Regions from separate parts of the Hydrogenophaga aquatica genome, predicted to be linked through region 2. Evidence: predicted binding sites of a transcription regulator. Region 2 holds the regulator's gene; each other region holds the start of a gene.
What was found. The regulator sigma-54, encoded in region 2, starts transcription at its own class of promoters, with help from an activator protein. The targets are predictions, from matches to a motif close to TGGCANGNAANCTGCTTT.

Region 1 (5,874 bases), on a different contig from region 2:
TGTTGAGCACCGCCTGGATGAGCTGCTCGCGGTCTCCGCGGAACTCGGGGATGGAGGTGTCGTAGTCACGCACCACCTTCAGCCCCTTGGGGAACTCCGCCAGGATGAGGGCGCGCACACGCTCGCACACTTCGTGGATGTTCACATCACCCACCACCTGCGCGCGCCGGTGTGGCGCCAGCAGGCGGTCCACCAGCGACTGCAGGCGGTCCGCCTCGTGGATGATCACCTGCGTGTACTCGATGAGCTCGCGCGAATCCAGCTCCATCTGCAACAGCTGCGCCGCGCCACGGATGCCCCCCAGCGGGTTCTTGATCTCGTGCGCCAGGTTGCGGATCAGTTCCTTGTTGGCCTGCGCCTGGTCGATCAGGCGCTCTTCGCGCTCCTGGCGGGCCTGCTGCTCCAGTGGCAGCAGCTCCACCACCAGCTCGCCGGGCACGTCGGTCTGCGCCAGCACCAGGTGCACGGGCAAGGGGTCGTGGTTCAGGCGCTTGAGCCGCGTGTCGTAGCGGATCACCGCGTACTCGTTGCCGCCGGCACCTGCCAGGGCGTTCTGCAGCAGTTCCGGCTCGGTGAACCAGTCGGTCATGGGCACGCCGGCAATGCTGCGGCGCGACAGGCCCACGGCGTCTTCCAGCGCCGAATTGGCGAACAGGATAGCGCCCCGCGCATCCACCACGGCCGTCAGCGTGGCCAGCATGTCCAGCGCGTGGAAGCGCTGCTCGGGGGTAGGCGTCTTGCGGCGTCCGATCATTGCTGCGCGGCTCACCGGCCTGTGTTGCCTTCGGTGCGCGCCAACTCGCGCTTGATGCCCGCGACGTCGGCTTCGGCACGCTCCAGGGTCGCCTTCACATCTGCCAGGCGGTCCTGGTAGAGCTTCGGGTTGCGCACCTCGGCAGGGGTCTTGACCGGCTCGCCATTGTTGTACTCGGCACGCAACTCCGCCACGCGCGCTTCGGCCTTGCGCAGCTCAGCTTCAAGGATGGCGCGCGCATCACTGTCACGCGCACGCTGCTCGGCAGCGCCCACGCGCTCGCCAGGCGCACGGGCACGCGGCGCCGTGGCGTTGGCGGCATTCGGCGCGGCAGCTGGCGCCGGACGCGCCCCTTCCACAATGGTCAGGTTGCCACCCTCGACCAGGCGGCAACCCCGCGCCTTGGCGTCTCCAGGGTTGTTCGTGTATTCGTTGCCACAGCGGTAGATCTGGCTTTGGGCCAGGGCAGGCAGCGCCGCCAGTCCCATGCAAAGGCCCAAAAGCACGGCGCTGGCTTGCCGGTTCTTGCAGGAAATCAACATCTTTTGCTCCGGGGTTCTGTGTACCCCCTTCGTGTCAGACGCCCAGTATCGCTGAAAAGTGCCACGCTTCCCCAAGACAAAAAAGGGACGGTTTCCACCGTCCCTTTCCTGTGCGATCGCAGCGTCGATCAGAGGCTGTAGTACATGTCGTACTCGACCGGAGAGACTTCCACGCGGGCGCGGGTCACTTCCTGCATCTTCAGCTCGATGTAGGCGTCGATCCAGGCGTCGGTGAACACACCGCCCTTGGTCAGGAACGCGCGGTCCTTGTCCAGGTGCTCCAGGGCCTGGTCCAGGCTGTGGCACACGGTGGGCACCAGCTTGTCCTCTTCCGGGGGCAGGTGGTACAGGTCCTTGGTGGCGGCCTCGCCCGGGTGGATCTTGTTCTCCACGCCATCCAGACCGGCCATCAGCAGCGCGGCAAAGCCCAGGTAGGGGTTGCACAGGGGATCCGGGAAGCGGGCTTCCACGCGGCGGGCCTTGTCGGACGCCACGTTCGGGATGCGGATGGAAGCGGAACGGTTCTTGGCGGAGTAGGCCAGCTTCACCGGGGCTTCGAAGTGGGGAACCAGGCGCTTGTAGCTGTTGGTACCGGGGTTGGTGATGGCGTTCAGGGCACGGGCGTGCTTGATGATGCCACCGATGTAGTACAGCGCGAAGTCGCTCAGGCCGGCGTAGCCGCTGCCAGCGAACAGGTTCTTGCCGTCTTTCCAGATCGACTGGTGCACGTGCATGCCGGAACCGTTGTCGCCATGGTAGGGCTTGGGCATGAAGGTGGCGGTCTTGCCATAGGCGTTGGCCACGTTCTGGATCACGTACTTCTGCAGCAGGGTCCAGTCAGCGCGCTCGACCAGGGTCGAGAACTTGGTACCCAGTTCGCACTGACCGGCGCCAGCCACTTCGTGGTGGTGCACTTCCACGGGCACGCCCACGGCTTCCAGGATCAGTACCATCTCGTTGCGCATGTCGATGGTGCTGTCCACCGGCGCCACGGGGAAGTAGCCGCCCTTGGTGCGGGGACGGTGGCCACGGTTGCCGCCTTCGATCTTGGCGCCGCTGTTCCAGGGGGCTTCGTATTCCTCGATCTGGTAGAAGCTGTGGCCGGGTTCGTTGCTCCAGCGCACTTCGTCAAACAGGAAGAACTCGGGTTCCGGACCGAAGAAGGCCACGTCGCCCAGGCCGGTGGCCTTCAGGTAGGTTTCAGCGCGCTTGGCGATGGAGCGGGGGTCGCGCTCGTAGGCCTTGCCGTCGGTCGGCTCGATCACGTCGCAGACCAGCACCAGCGTGGTTTCCTCGACGAACGGGTCGACGAAAGCGGTGTTGGCATCGGGCATCAGCAGCATGTCGGAGGCTTCAATGCCTTTCCAGCCGGCGATGGAGGAGCCGTCGAACGCCTGGCCTTCGTCGAACTTGCTCTCGCCGAACTGCGACACGGGAATGGTAATGTGCTGCCACTTGCCACGGGTGTCGGTGAAGCGGAAATCGACGAACTTGACGTCGTTGTCCTTCACCATATTCATCACGTCTGCGACGGTCTTGGCCATCAGAAATCTCCTGGTCGGATGGGTAAAAAAACTTGACCGCGTCGTTGAAGCAGCATCCATGCCAACTCCGCCGGGCCGGTGGTCGCACCAAGCCGGTACGGCGCACGCCGCTATTGTGCCCGGTTTGCACGCCCTGTTTGCGTGCCGCAGGTGCAAGCAAACCACACCTGCCTGGCTCAAAAATCGCGTATCAGCACCTTATAGGTGCAGTACGCACCAACTAAGTGCAATCAAGAACGCACCATTTCGGGGCCAAGCTTGGCGTCCACCGCCACCAGGCCCTGCCTGAGGTCAGCGTAGGCAGGCGCCGTGAGTCCCGCCTCACCCTTGACGCCCAGTTCGATGTGGCGCCCCCACTGCGGGTGGTCCACGCTAGGCAGGCTGAACACCTTGACACCCGGGTGGCGCGCCTCGACGGCCTCCATCAAGGGGGTCAAGGCCGCCTCCATGGCGCCAAAGACGATGACCGACCGCTCCTCGCGCGTGACACGGCGGAACAGGTGGGCGTACCGCTGGTCCAGCACCCACTCGATCATCGGCCACGCCATGACGGGGAAGCCCGGCACGAAATGCACTGCGCCACCCCCTGGTCCCTCGCACGAGAACCCGGGAATCTTGTTGTACGGATTGGGGATGATGCCCGCACCCGCAGGGAACACGCCCATGTTGAGCCGGTGCACGTTGTCATCGCGGTCCGGCTCGTAGGGAACGCCCTGTTCCTGCGCCACGTCCCGCATGCGCTCCTGTATCAGGGCCTTGGCTTCGGGATGCAAGAGCAGGTCAACCCCCAATGCCGCTGCCGCGCACTGGCGGGTGTGGTCATCCGGTGTCGCGCCAATGCCGCCGCAGGAAAACACCACGTCGCCGCTGGCAAACGCGTCGCGCAGGGCCGCCGTGATGGCCGGGCGGTCGTCCCCGACGTAGCGCGCCCAGGCCAGCGTCAGGCCGCGCGCGCCCAGCAGCTCGATGACCTTGGGCATGTGCTTGTCGGCGCGCTTGCCAGAGAGGATTTCATCGCCAACGATGATGAGCCCGAAGGCGGGCATGGCTGTGGTGCTCATGAGACGTCTCTTGCCTCCACGTCGATCACGTCCGACGCAAGGCGGTTCTTGTCAGGGGAAGAAGGAAACACGGAATCGGACGGCGGCGGGGCATCCACCTTCGGGGCCGCCGCTGCACGCGCCACGTCCAGGGCCGCAAGCAGGTAATGCGCGAACCACAGCGAGGCAAACGCGAACACCAGCGCGTAGATCCAGATGGCCAGCGGCACCAGCAGCGGCGCCAGCGCAATGAACATGGCCCCAGACGCCCACAGCAGGCTGGGCGCGGCCCCCAGGAAGCCGGACAGCACGCCCATCGCCAGCAGCGGCATGCGGTGCGCTGCCATGATCTGCTCGCGTTCCTCGCGGCTGGCATGTTCAGCCAGGGCATCGAAGGCGAACACGCGGTAGGTCAGCCAGCCCCAGATCAGCGGCGGCAGCACCAGCACCAGGGGCGGTATCAGCCACAGGGGCATGGACACCAGCAGCATCAGCGCGGCCAGCACGGTCGACCACAGCGACCACCCGGCACTCGCCCAGAAGGACCCGCCGTGCCTGCGCTCAAGCGCGGCAAACCGCCGCTGCGCCACCAGCTCCACGATGGCGGGCGTCATGAGCAAGGCCACCAGCAGCAGCACCAGCAGCACGATGATGGGCGTGGCCACCACCAGCACGACCAGCGGCGCCAGCACCCCGCCCAGGCTGCCAATGCCCACGGACTCCAGCCAGCGCAACGCAAAGGTGATCAGTTCCTGCGTCTCGATCCACTCCAGAACGCCCGCCACGGCCGCATCCCAGAAGAAGTAGCCGAGCGCGAAAGACGCGGCCACCATCAGCACCAGGGGCAGGATCGACAGGGCGATGACACGCGGGTGCAGGCAGTAGGCCACCGCGCGCCAGAAGGAACCAATGAGCAGACGCATGACGCCAAGAATACAACGAACGCGTTACCACGCCGCTAACATGCCTGCCATGTCCGAAGCCAGCCACACCCTGCCCCCGACGACGCGGGCCACCATCGAAGGCGTGCAGCTTGAGGTGCTGCACATTCCCGCCCCTGCCGAAGCGCCACACCGGGCACCGCTCGTGTTCCTGCACGAAGGACTGGGCTCCGTCTCCCTGTGGGGCACCCGCCACCGCTATTGGCCCATGGAGCTGTGCGCCCGCACCGGCCGCGCCGGTCTGGTCTATTCGCGCCGCGGGTACGGGCAATCCGACCCCGTCCCCAACGTCCGGGGCGCCGCCGGACGAAACGGCTTCTGGCGCACCGGCCGTCACGCGGCTGACTACATGCACGTCGAAGCCTTTGAAGTGCTGCCGCGCCTGCTCGCCAGCTGCGGCGTGGAGCGGCCCGTGCTCGTCGGCCACTCCGACGGCGCCACCATCGCCCTGCTTCACGCCAGCCGCCACCCCGTCACGGCCTGCGTAGCCATGGCCCCGCACGTGTTCGTGGAAGACGTGGCCCTGCGCTCCATCGCACAGGCGCGCGACGCCTACCTGCAGCACGGCCTGCGCGAACGCCTGGCGCGCCACCACCAGGACGTGGACTGTGCCTTCTGGCAGTGGAACGACGTCTGGCTGTCGGACGCGTTCCGCACCTTTGACATGCGTGCGGACTGCCGCCGCATCCGCGCGCCGCTGATGCTGGCGCAGGGCAAGGACGACGAATACGGCACCCTGGCCCAATTGGACGAAATCGAAGCCGCAGCTCCCCAGGCCAAGCGCCTGGAGCTGGATGCCTGCGGTCACAGCCCGCACCGCGACCAGCCGGAAGCACTGACCGCCGGCCTGGAGGCCTTCCTGCGCGATCTACCCTGAGCAGACCGTCAGGCCTTGGCCACCAGCGCGGCAACCTGCTGCGGCGTGAGCCAGCGCCACTCACCGGGCTTGAGGTCATCGGGCAGCTCCACCGGCCCGATCTGGCTGCGGTGCAGCGCCTCCACCCTGTTGCTCACGGCGGCCACCATGCGCTTGACCTGGTGGTATTTGCCTTC
Region 2 (5,874 bases):
GCATGAGCTTTTCAAAGGCAAAGCGGCGCTGTCGTCCGGGCGCAATGTTCAAGGCGATCTGAGCCGCTTCGATGGGAACGGTGCCGCTGCCGCAGCAGGGGTCGTACAGCGGCACGGGCTGGCCGTTTTCATTCCAGCCGGTCCAGCCGGTGGCGGCAATCATGGCGGCGGCCAGCGTTTCCTTCAGTGGGGCGTCACCCTTGTCTTCACGCCAGCCGCGCTTGAACAGGGGTTCGCCCGAGGTGTCCACGTACACCGTCACGTCGTCCTTGGTCAGGTGGGCAAACACGCGCACGTCGGGGCGGGCGGTGTCCACGCTGGGGCGTGCGCCGCGCTTGTCGCGCAGGCGGTCGCAGATGGCGTCCTTCACGCGCAGCGCGGCAAAGTTCAGGCTCTTCAGTGGGCTGTGCTGCGCGGTGATCTCAACCTTGATGGTCTCTTTCGGTGTGAACCAGATCTCCCAGGCCACGCCGTGGGCGGCGGCGTAGATGTCCTGCTCGCTGCGGTAGGGCTGGCGTGCCAGGCGCACCAGCACGCGCTGGGCCAGGCGGCTGTGCAGGTTGAGCTTGAGGGCGTCACGCCAGCTGGCGTTCACCTCCACGCCGCCGCGCGAGCGCTGCATGGCGGTGTCTGGCAGGCCGGTGACGCGCTGCACCTCGGCGGCCAGAAAGTCTTCCACGCCAGCGGCGCAGGGCAGGAAAAGGGTCAGTGCATTCATTGGTCAAATATCGGTCAGATGGCTTTGCGCAGGTTGGCTGGCGCAATGCGCAGCGATTCGCGGTACTTGGCCACGGTGCGCCGCGCGCACTCGATGCCTTGTTCCTTGAGCATGTCGGAAATCTGGTTGTCGCTCAACGGTTTCTTGGGGTTCTCGCTGGCGACGAACTGCTTAATGAGGGCGCGCACGGCGGTGCTGGAGGCATTGCCTCCCGTTTCGGTGCCCAGCGCCGAGCCGAAGAAGTACTTCAGTTCGTAGGTGCCGAAGGGCGTGGCCATGTACTTGGCGGTGGTCACGCGGCTGATGGTGGACTCGTGCAAGCCCAGCTCGTCGGCAATCTCGCGCAGCACCAGCGGGCGCATGGCCAGTTCACCGTGCATGAAGAAGTTGCGCTGGCGCTCGACAATGGCGCTGGCCACGCGCAGGATGGTGTCGAAGCGCTGCTGGATGTTCTTGATGAACCAGCGCGCCTCCTGCAGCCGCTGCTGCATGCCTTGGGCGTTTTCGCCGCGCTGGCCGCGCATGGCGTTGGCGTAGATGTCCTGCACGCGCAGGCGCGGCATCACGTCGGGGTTGAGCTGCACCTTGAAGCCCCGGCCAGCGGCGGTCACGATCACGTCGGGCACGACCACGTTGCGCTGCACGTCGGCAAAGCGGCGCCCGGGCTTGGGTTCGAGCCGGGCGATCAGCGCCAGTGCCGCGCGCACGAGTTCGTCGCCGCAGCCGCACAGGCTGCTCAGGCGCTTGACGTCGCGCTTGGCCATCAGCTCCAGCGGCTGTTCGCAGATGCTCAGCGCGGCGCGGGCCTCTGGGGTGTTGCGAAGTTCCAGGATCTGCAGCTTCAGGCATTCGGCCAGGTCGCGCGCGCCCACGCCTGCGGGCTCCATGTTGTGCAGCCAGTGCAGCGCGGTCTGCAGCAACTGGTGCAGTTCCTCCTGCCGGGCCAGACGCTCGTCGCCCTGCAGCGTGCGCCCGCGCGCCTGTTCCTCCTGGGCGAGCACGGCGTCGGCCAGTTCGGCCAGGGGTTCGATCAGGTAGCCGTCCTCGTCGAGCGACTCGATGACGAAATACAGTGCGGCGCGCTCGTCGTCGTTCAGGCGCAGGGCCAGGGCTTGTTCGTGCAGGTGCGCGGGCAGGGTGATGTGCTCGCTGGCCAGATCGGCGGCGCTGACGTCTTCGTCGTCGTCGCGCGCGCCGTTGCGCGGCGGGGCGTCGCCACCCCATTCGCTGTCGTCGGGCGTGAATTCCACGCTACCGTCGCCTTCCCAGCTTTGCTCCAGCGGTGTCGCGTCTTCCAGGGGTTCGCTGGACACGTCGGCGGCCGTGTCCGGGCTGCCTGCGGCGGGGGCCTCACCGCTTGCCCACTCGCTTACCTGGTCGCCCAGGCTGGGCGTGGCATCCACCTGGGCCACGCCGAAGTCCTCGCGCTCGGCCGTTTCCGTGTCCCGTTCCAGGAAGGGGTTTTCGTCGAGCATCTGCTCGACTTCCTGGGCCATCTCCAGCGTGCTCAGCTGCAGCAGGCGGATGGATTGCTGCAGCTGCGGCGTGAGCGCCAGATGCTGCGAGACGCGTAAAGACAGGCCCTGCTTCATGCCGGCCTTACATGCGGAAGTGTTCGCCGAGGTAGACGCGGCGCACGTCGGCGTTGTCCACGATCTCGGCCGGGGTGCCCTGGGCCAGCACGTGGCCGTCGCTGATGATGAAGGCGCGGTCGCAGATGCCCAGCGTCTCGCGCACGTTGTGGTCGGTGATAAGCACCCCGATGCCACGCGCCTTGAGGAAACCGATGATGCGCTGGATCTCGATCACGGCGATGGGGTCGATGCCGGCAAAGGGTTCGTCCAGCAGGATGAAGCGGGGGTTGGTGGCCAGCGCGCGGGCGATTTCCACACGACGGCGCTCACCGCCCGACAGCGCGGGGGCCGGTGAGTGGCGCAGGTGTTCCACGTGCAGGTCTTCCAGCAGCTGGTCGAGCCGCGTGGCAATCTCGGGTTCGCTCAGGGCACGGCCCTGGGCGTCGGTTTGCAGCTCGAGCACCGCACGCACGTTCTGTTCCACCGTGAGCTTGCGGAAGATCGAGGCCTCCTGCGGCAGGTAGCCCAGGCCCAGGCGGGCACGGCGGTGTATGGGCAGGTCTTCGATGGATTGTCCGTCGAGGGTGATGTGGCCGTCGTCGGCCCGCACCAGGCCCACGATCATGTAGAACGACGTGGTCTTGCCTGCGCCGTTGGGGCCGAGCAGGCCCACCACTTCGCCGCTGCGCACTTCCAGTGAAACGTCCTTCACCACCAGGCGCTTGCCATAGCTCTTGCGCAGCCCGCGCGCTTGCAGCCGGCTGTCGGATGCGCTGGCCGCCGTCACGGGCGGGTCTCCATCCGGGGGCTGGGTTGCAGGGGGCGGGTGTTGGGGGCCGGGGCCGCGGGAGGCGCAGCCGTGGCGGAATTGGGGGTGAGCACGGCGCGCACGCGGCCCGAGGGGTTTTCGGGGGTGCGGTTGGGGCTGCCACCGTCGACCGAGAACGTTTCGGACTTGTTGTCGTAGATGATGACGCCGCCACTGGTCTGGTCGTTGAGCGTAGCGCCCTTGAAGCGGCGCAAGACCGCCTGGCCGGTGAACTTCACCGTGTCTGCCTGGCTGTCGTAGTCGATGCGCTGGGCCTCGCCCTCGATGAATTCCTGCAGGCCTTCGCGCTTCTGGCGGAAAAAGGCCAGCTTGTCCTTGCCGCCGGTCACCGTGCCGAACTGGTTGCCCTGGGGGTCCTGTCTGACGTCGACCTGGTGGCCGCGGATGACGATAGTGCCCTTGGTGATGACGACGTTGCCGGTGAACACACTGGTCTGCCGCGCGTCGTCGTAGCGCAGGGCATCTGCCTCGACGTTCATGGGCTGGAGGCGGTCTGCGCGTTCGGCGTGGGCGGGCAGCCAGGCAATGGCCGCCACGGCCAGCAGCACGCCACCGAGCAGCGGACGGGTTGGCAGGGGGCGGTTTGAGGACATGGTGGCTAGAGGCACGAAACTTGCATTTAGAGAATGCAACGATTGTAGCCACCCCCTGCGGGGTTTGTGGCGGGGCGTGCCGGCATGCCCCGTGCAAACGCTGGTGGAGTCGTCAGCCCTTGCGGGTTTCGGCGATCAGTGCATTGGCGATCTGAACCGTGCGCGCGGCCTGGCCCGGCACGTAGAAGCGCCCGGCAATGCCCAGGGCGGGGGTGCCCTCCACCTCGTAGGCTTCCTGCAGCTGGGTGGCGCGCTTGACCTTGCCCGTGACGCCGAAGGAGTTGAAGGTCTGGGTGAACTGGGTCTTGTCCACGCCCTGCTTGGCCACCCAGTCGGCGATGTTGTCGAGCTTGCTGAGCCGCTCGTTCCCTTCGTGGATGGCCTTGAACACCTTGTCGTGCAGGGCGTCGAGCTTGCCCATGGCCTCCAGCGCGTAGTAGAAGCGCTGCAGGGGTTCGAAGGCAGCGTTGAAGCCCACCGGCGTGCGCTTGACGACGACGTTGGCGGGCAGGGTCTTCATCCACTCCTTCATCACCGGTTCAAACCGGTAGCAGTGCACACACGAGTAGGAGAAGAATTCGAGCACCTCGATCTGGCCTGACGGGGCGTCCACCGGCACCGGGCGGGCCAGGCGGCGGTAGTCGCTGCCGTCCTTGAAACCGCCAATCTGGGCCCAGGCCATCCCGCTCCAGCCTGCAGTAGCCAATGCGCCAGCGCCTGCCAGGGCACGGGAGAATTCACGTCGTTGCATCTTGTTACGCTCCATCGGTAAGAAAAAGGCCGCATGCGCGGCCAGGCTTTGGGCTGTTGGGTTCACCACCTGCCGGGAAAGTTCCAGCGGGCCGGCATGGTCAGCGCTGCACCCGGACCAGCGTGTTCTCGACGTTCTGGCCATTGAGCCGCTCCTGCATCACGTCGGCTTCCACTTTTTTCTCGAAAGGTCCGATCCGCACGCGGAACACCGGCTTGCCGGCCTGTTCGCGCTCGGTGATCCTGGCGTCGAAGCCCAGCATGGCCAGGCGGGCGCGCTGGGCTTCGGCCTCGTCCGGCCCGCGGAACGCGCCGGCCTGCACGTAATAGACGAAGGGGTCAGGCTGGGGCGCCGCTTCGACGGTCGGCACCTGGCCGGGGCTGGTGGCGGTGCGTGACTGGATCAGTTCACCCAGCGGGTCGCCCTTGCCGGTAGCAGGGGCTTGAGCGGGCGCAGGCGCGGGGGCCGGTGCAACGGCCGTGGCGTCGGGCGCTGGCGCGGTGGCGTCGGGTGACGGGGCCGCCACAGGTTTGCCCCCGAGCGTGGCGTTGGGATTCCAGTCGCGGTTGCGTTCCTTCTCGATGGCTTCCTGGTCGGGTTTGCGCTGCACGCCGCGGTCGACAAAAGGCGCCGGAACCTTGGTGATGTACACGGCCACGGCCAGGGCCACGCCCAGTCCGACGATCAGCCCGACGATGAACCCGACGAGCGTTCCACCTGCTTGTTTCTTCATGTGCATTTACATCTTCCGCGGCGCGCTTACCCCGAGCACCGCCAAGCCATTGTGCAACACCTGCGCGGTGGCTGCCACCAAGGCCAGGCGGGCACGCTTGACGGCCTCGTCGTCGACCAGAATGCGTTCGGCGTCGTAGTAGCTGTGGTACGCGGCAGCCAGTTCGCGCAGGTAGAAGGTCACGTCGTGCGGGGCGAAGTCCTGCGCGGCGGCGGTCAGCATCTCGGGGTACTTGGCCAGTTGCAACATCAGCGCCTGGGCCTGCGGGCCCTCCAGCGCGCCCAGATCGGCGTCTTTCAGGCTGGCGACGTCGCCACCCCAGGACGCCAGCACCGAGCAGATGCGCGCGTGGGCGTACTGCACGTAGAACACCGGGTTGTCGTTGTTCTGCTGGATGGCCAGGTCCACATCGAAGGTGTATTCGGTGTCGGGCTTGCGGCTGAGCAGGAAGAAGCGGACGGCGTCCTTGCTGGTCCACTCGATCAGGTCGCGCAGCGTCACGTAGCTACCCGCGCGCTTGCTGATCTTCACCTCCTCGCCGCCACGCATCACGCGCACCATGGTGTGCAGCACGTAGTCGGGGTAGCCCTGGGGAATGCCCACGCCTGCTGCCTGCAGGCCCGCGCGCACCCGCGCGATGGTGCCGTGGTGGTCGGTGCCCTGGATGTTGATGACC
Region 3 (5,874 bases), on a different contig from region 2:
GCGAAGGTGCGGCCCGGGCAACACTGGCGCTGGACCGTGCGTTTGCGGCGCCCGCATGGCCTGTCCAACCCCCACGGCTTTGACACTGAGCTGTGGCTGTGGGAGCAGGGTGTAGGGGCCACCGGTTACGTCAAGACCGGGCGCAAGACCGCGCCACCGCAGTTGCTGGCGCAGACCTGGGCACATCCGGTGGAACAGGCACGCCAGTGGGCGCGCGATGCCTTGCTGGCCCGCGTGAAAGATGAGCGCGCCGCAGGTGTCATGGTGGCCTTGCTGGCGGGCGACCAGGCGTCGATTGCGCCGCAAGACTGGGATACCTTCCGCCTGACGGGCATTGCACACTTGGTGAGTGTGTCGGGCACCCACGTGACGATGTTCGCCACCCTGGCGGTCTGGCTGGTGGGCGGCCTGTGGCGCGGGCTGGCCAGGGTGCGGCCAGCGCTGCTGTGGCGCGTACCCGTGCCATTGGCCGCTGGAGTGGGCGGCGTGGCGCTGGCCACGCTGTACGCGTTGTTTGCGGGGTGGGGTGTGCCTGCGCAGCGCACGGTGCTGATGCTGGCCACCGTGATGGCCCTGCGGTTGAGTGCCCGCGGCTGGCCGTGGCCCATGGTGTGGCTGCTGGCCATGAACGTGGTGGTGTGCCTGGACCCCTGGGCCCTGCTGCAGCCGGGTTTCTGGCTGAGCTTCGTGGCGGTGGGGGTGCTGTTTGCGTCTGCCTGGAGCGTGGTGGAGGGTGCGGGTGGCTGGCGCACCCGGCTGTGGGAGCTGCTGCGCACGCAGGCTGTGGTGACCGTGGCGTTGGCACCCCTGACGCTGCTGCTGTTTGGCCAGGTGTCGCTTGTGGGCCTGCTGGCGAATCTGGTGGCCATACCCTGGGTGACACTGCTCGTCACGCCATTGGCCATGCTGGGGGTGTTGCTGCCCTGGTTGTGGACGCTGGACGCCTGGGCCGTGCAAGCCATGCTGCATGTGTTGGAGGCCATGGCCGCCTGGCCGGGTGCGGCCATGGAGCGCGCTGCCTTGCCCCAAGTATTGGCCTTGTTGGCCGTGGCCGGCGGCGTGTTGCTGGTGTTGCGTTTGCCGTGGGGCTGGCGCGCATGGGGTGCTTTGCTGGCCTGGCCTGCGCTGGTGTACCAGCCGCCGCGCGCCCCGCAGGGCGGCTACGAAGCGCTGGCCGCCGACGTGGGGCAGGGCAGCGCCATCATCGTGCGCACAGCCTCGCACACACTGCTGTTCGACACCGGTCCGCCCATGGGCGGGCAAGCCGATACTGCGCAGCGCGTGCTGCTGCCCTGGTTGCGTGCTCTGGGCGACCGCCCCGACATGGTGGTGATCAGCCACGACGACATCGACCACAGTGGTGGCCTGCCCAGCCTGGCCAAGGCCTACCCACGGGCCGAATTTCGTGCTTCTTTTGACACGGGCGAACGCACGCCCGCACCCGCCGTGCCATGCTTGGCGGGTGAGCGCTGGGTGTGGGACGGCGTGCCCTTCGAATTCCTGCACCCGCAGGCGGGGGACGAGGCGCTGGGTTGGTCGGACAACGCCTTGTCTTGCGTGCTGCTGGTGGGCGAGGGGGAAACCGCCACGCTGCTGACGGGCGACATTCCCATGGCGCAGGAGACACACCTGGCATTGCAGCGGCCGGACTTGCGTGCGGCCTGGCTGGTGGCGGCGCATCACGGCAGCAAGACGTCCTCTGGCCCGGTGTGGCTCAACACCGTGCAGCCCAGGTGGGCCATCGTGCAGGCGGGCTACCGCAACCGCTACGGACACCCTGCGCCCGAGGTGCTGCGCCGTTTCGAGGCCCGGGGAATCGAGTGGGTAAACACGGCAGATTGCGGCGCGGCCACCTGGCGCAGCTGGGTGCCAGCAAAGCCTGCGTGCCACCGCGACGCCGCCCGGCGTTATTGGAGCGACCGGCCCGCCAGCGGCGGCAGCGAGGACGACGCTGGCGAGTAGCCCGTCCACTCGCTGGCATCCATCAGATACATGCCGACGCGAGCCTGCTTTGCGTGGTGCTTGGCCATGGCGGCGGCAGAGGCCACTTCCTCGGCGCGCTGGAAGCGGCCCGGAGCCACGGCCAGAACGCCCGCGCTCAAGGTGGTGCAGGGGTGGAAACGCTCGATGCCGTGGCGGTCCTCGGCCAGGATGCCGCCCGAAGCCCGGGCGGTCTCGTCGAACAGCGCGAGTGCGCGGCGGTTGAACTGCGCCACCGCCGATTCGATGCGCTCCACCCAGTCCATGCTCTGCATCAGCAAAACGAAGTCATCCCCGCCCACGTGGCCCAGGAAGTCGCGGCGCGGGTCGCAGGCCGCGGCCAGGCATTCGGCCTGCAGGCGGATCATCTCGTCGCCGCGCCAGTAGCCGTAATGGTCGTTGTAGGCCTTGAAGTGGTTGAGGTCGGCGTAGCAGGCCACGAAGTCCTGGCCGTTCTCCAGCAGACGTTCGATGTGCAGGGTAATGGGCACATTGCCCGGCAGGAAGGTGAGGGGGTTGGCGTGGCGCGCGGCCTCTATGCGGGCCTCTGTGACGGTACGCACCAACTGCTCCCCCGTGCCCAGGCCGAGGTAGCGGCCCCCCTCGGTGATCACGTAGCCCTCGGTGAGGTAGCGCTGGTCGGTGGAGGTGAGCACCCGGGTGAGCTGTTCAATGGGGGTGTGTACGTCGACCAGCAGCGGGTTGAGGTTGGCGTGCAGCGTGCAGGGGCGGCGGCCGTAGAGGTCGCGGAAGTAGAGCCGGAGGTAGAGGTCCTGCACTGTCTTGCGCGAAATGAGGCCGATGGGCGTTTCCCCATCCACGAGTGCCACGGCGTGCAGATCCGGCCGTTGGTTGAACAGGGCAGCAGCCTCGTCGTGCGAAGCCTGTGCCTTCAGGGCTGGTGCGTCGATCAGCAGCGCCTGTGCCGTCAGGCCGCGGTTGCAGGCATGGCGGGCCTCGGGCAGCACGGCGATTTCGCGGCTGCGCAGAACCTCGTGCACCTCTTGGGAAACGGCGTCGGCGGCATTCGGCTGCGGGCGGCCCAGGAAATAGCCCTGCACGTAGTGCAGCCCCAGGTCGCGCAGCACCATCAGTTCGTCGGCATCTTCCACTCCCTCCGCAATCAGGCGCGAGCCGAAACTGTCTGACAGTTGCTGGATGGCCCGCAGCGTCTGCAGCTTGTGGCTGCTCTGGTGCACGTTCTTGATGAAGTACTTGTCGATCTTGACGAATTCCGGGCGCAGCTCCGACCACAGCCGCAGGCTGGAGCGGCCGTCGCCGAAGTCGTCGAGCGCGAGCGACCCGCCACTGCGGCGCAGCAGAGAGAGTGCTTCCTGTATGGCTTGCACGTCCTGCACGCGCTCGTGCTCGGTCAGCTCCACCACCACGCAGGAAAGGGGCAGCCCCGCCGAACGCGCCTGGCGGAACACTCGCTCCAGGCCGTCCTTCATGAGCGCCTGTATCAGGGCCTCGGCGCTGAGGTTGACGAAAAGCCAACCACGCCCGGCACTGCGCCCCCAGTGCTGCAGGGCCAGGCGCAGGCATTCGAGTTCCAGCTCTATGGTGTGGCCTTCGTGCCGTGCGGCGCTGAAGAGCGCATCGGGGCTGTTCCACGGGCAGTGGGCGGGTGTGCGGATGAGCGCCTCATGACCGAAGACCTTGCCACCCGCCGTTTCCACGATGGGCTGGAAGTGGGGCAGCAGCAGGTCGCGCCCCAGCAGGGCGCGCACGCTGGGTGCGTCGGCACCGTGGGGCATGGGAAGGATCTGGGCGGTCTGGGGCATGAGCGGTGTTGGCGAATGAGGTCTGAGCGTATGTCGGTCTTGTGACGCTTCTGTGACGCCCGCCCTGGGTGCCGCCCTGGCCCGCTAATTGCTAAGATGGTGTCGAGCCCCAAAAACAGCGAGCCCCGTATGAGCCGACCGACCTTCGACGAGATGTACGCTGCCCCGCAGCAGGTGCGAGAACACTACCTTTCCTACGCTCGCTGGCTCGCCCAGCAACCCGACGAGCTGATGGCTGCACGCCGGGAAGAAGCCGAGATGATCTTCCGCCGTGTCGGCATCACCTTCGCCGTGTATGGCGACAAGGACGAGGACGGCGCAGGCACCGAGCGCCTGATTCCCTTCGATCTGATCCCGCGCGTGATCCCCGCCCATGAATGGCGCAGCATGGAAAAGGGCCTGACCCAGCGTGTCAACGCCCTGAACCGCTTCATCCACGACATCTACCATGGGCAGGAGATCCTCAAGGCGGGCATCGTGCCGCGCGAGCAGATCGAGAACAACGCGCAGTTCCGTCGCGAGATGGTGGGGGTCGACGTGCCCGGCGGTGTCTATTCACACATTGCGGGCATCGACATCGTGCGTGCCCCGGTGCCCGGTGGGCAGGGCGAGGCTGAGTACTACGTGCTGGAAGACAACCTGCGCGTGCCCAGCGGCGTGAGCTACATGCTGGAAGACCGCAAGATGATGATGCGGCTCTTCCCGGAACTGTTCAGCCAGAACCGCGTGGCACCCGTGGCCCACTACCCCGACCTGCTGCTGGAGACGCTGCGCGCAGTGAGCCCGGCGCACACCGCCGAGCCCACCGTGGTGGTGCTCACCCCCGGCATGTACAACAGCGCCTACTTTGAACATGCCTTCCTGGCGCAGCAGATGGGCGTGGAGCTGGTGGAGGGGCAGGACCTGTTCGTGCGCGACGGCTTCGTCTACATGCGCACCACGCGCGGGCCGAAGCGGGTGGACGTGATCTACCGACGTGTGGACGATGACTTCCTCGACCCTTTGGCGTTCCGGCCCGATTCCACGCTGGGCTGTGCCGGGCTGCTGGACGTGTACCGCAAGGGCAACGTCACGCTGTGCAACGCCATTGGCACCGGGGTGGCGGACGACAAATCCATCTACCCCTACGTGCCGCAGATGATCGAGTTCTACCTGGGCGAAAAACCCATCCTGAAAAACGTGCCCACCTACATGGGCCGCAACCCGGACGATCTGAAGTACATCCTGGCCAACCTGAAGGACCTGGTGGTGAAGGAAGTGCACGGCGCTGGCGGCTACGGCATGCTGGTGGGGCCCGCCGCCACCCAGGCCGAGATCGAGTCCTTCCGCCAGGCACTGCTGGCCAAGCCCGATGGGTACATTGCCCAGCCCACGCTGAGCCTGTCCACCTGCCCCACCTATGTGGAGTCTGGCGTGGCGCCGCGCCACATCGACCTGCGGCCCTTCGTGCTCAGCGGCAAGGAAGTGCAGATGGTGCCGGGCGGCCTGACGCGCGTGGCATTAAAAGAAGGCTCACTCGTCGTCAACTCGTCACAGGGCGGCGGTACGAAAGACACCTGGATTCTGGAAGCCTGAGGGTACACGAATATGCTGTCGAGAACCGCTGATCACCTGTTCTGGATGTCGCGCTACACCGAGCGCGCCGAAAACACCGCCCGCATCCTGGATGTGAACTACCAGACTTCCCTGCTGCCGCAGTCGGCCGCCGTGGCCCAGGTGGGTTGGGAGGGGTTGCTGCGCATCAGCGAACTGATGCCCGCCTACCAGTACCAGTACGGTGAAATCGCGCCCAAGGATGTGTTGCACTTCATGGTGCGCGACGAGTCCAACCCGTCGAGCATCGTGTCGTGCCTGCGCGCTGCCCGCGAGAACGCCCGAGCCGTGCGCGGTGTGCTGACCACCGAGCTGTGGGAAACCCAGAACCAGACGTGGTTGGAGTTGCAGCGCCTGCTCAAGAGCCGATCGTTCGAAAAGGACCCGTCGGAATTCTTTGAGTGGGTGAAGTTCCGCTCGCACCTGTCGCGTGGGGTGGCCATTGGCACCATGCTGCGCGACGAGGCCTTTCACTTCTACCGCATGGGCACCTTCCTGGAGCGTGCAGACAACACGG

Region 1: glnA (type I glutamate--ammonia ligase) is a predicted target of sigma-54. The motif match lies at 2,887-2,904, and genes of this name have one in related genera.
Region 3: ACYVHH_RS15245 (circularly permuted type 2 ATP-grasp protein) is a predicted target of sigma-54. The motif match lies at 3,842-3,859, and genes of this name have one in related genera.

What each region holds. Positions count from the first base shown of each region.
Region 1 is NZ_BAAGVK010000002.1:178,795-184,668, forward strand. Features, by position in the region: gene glnL (nitrogen regulation protein NR(II)) at 1-754, opposite strand, end outside; gene ACYVHH_RS01925 (hypothetical protein) at 766-1,296, opposite strand; gene glnA (type I glutamate--ammonia ligase) at 1,425-2,840, opposite strand; gene ACYVHH_RS01935 (competence/damage-inducible protein A) at 3,071-3,901, opposite strand; gene ACYVHH_RS01940 (EI24 domain-containing protein) at 3,898-4,803, opposite strand; gene ACYVHH_RS01945 (alpha/beta fold hydrolase) at 4,844-5,698, shown strand; gene ACYVHH_RS01950 (pseudouridine synthase) at 5,707-5,874, opposite strand, start outside.
Region 2 is NZ_BAAGVK010000024.1:71,354-77,227, forward strand. Features, by position in the region: gene ACYVHH_RS16565 (THUMP domain-containing class I SAM-dependent RNA methyltransferase) at 1-718, opposite strand, end outside; gene rpoN (RNA polymerase factor sigma-54) at 733-2,310, opposite strand; gene lptB (LPS export ABC transporter ATP-binding protein) at 2,318-3,079, opposite strand; gene lptA (lipopolysaccharide transport periplasmic protein LptA) at 3,076-3,714, opposite strand; gene ACYVHH_RS16585 (thiol:disulfide interchange protein DsbA/DsbL) at 3,827-4,465, opposite strand; gene ACYVHH_RS16590 (SPOR domain-containing protein) at 4,566-5,198, opposite strand; gene argS (arginine--tRNA ligase) at 5,205-5,874, opposite strand, start outside.
Region 3 is NZ_BAAGVK010000020.1:48,503-54,376, forward strand. Features, by position in the region: gene ACYVHH_RS15235 (DNA internalization-related competence protein ComEC/Rec2) at 1-1,962, shown strand, start outside; gene ACYVHH_RS15240 (EAL domain-containing protein) at 1,908-3,764, opposite strand; gene ACYVHH_RS15245 (circularly permuted type 2 ATP-grasp protein) at 3,894-5,339, shown strand; gene ACYVHH_RS15250 (alpha-E domain-containing protein) at 5,352-5,874, shown strand, end outside.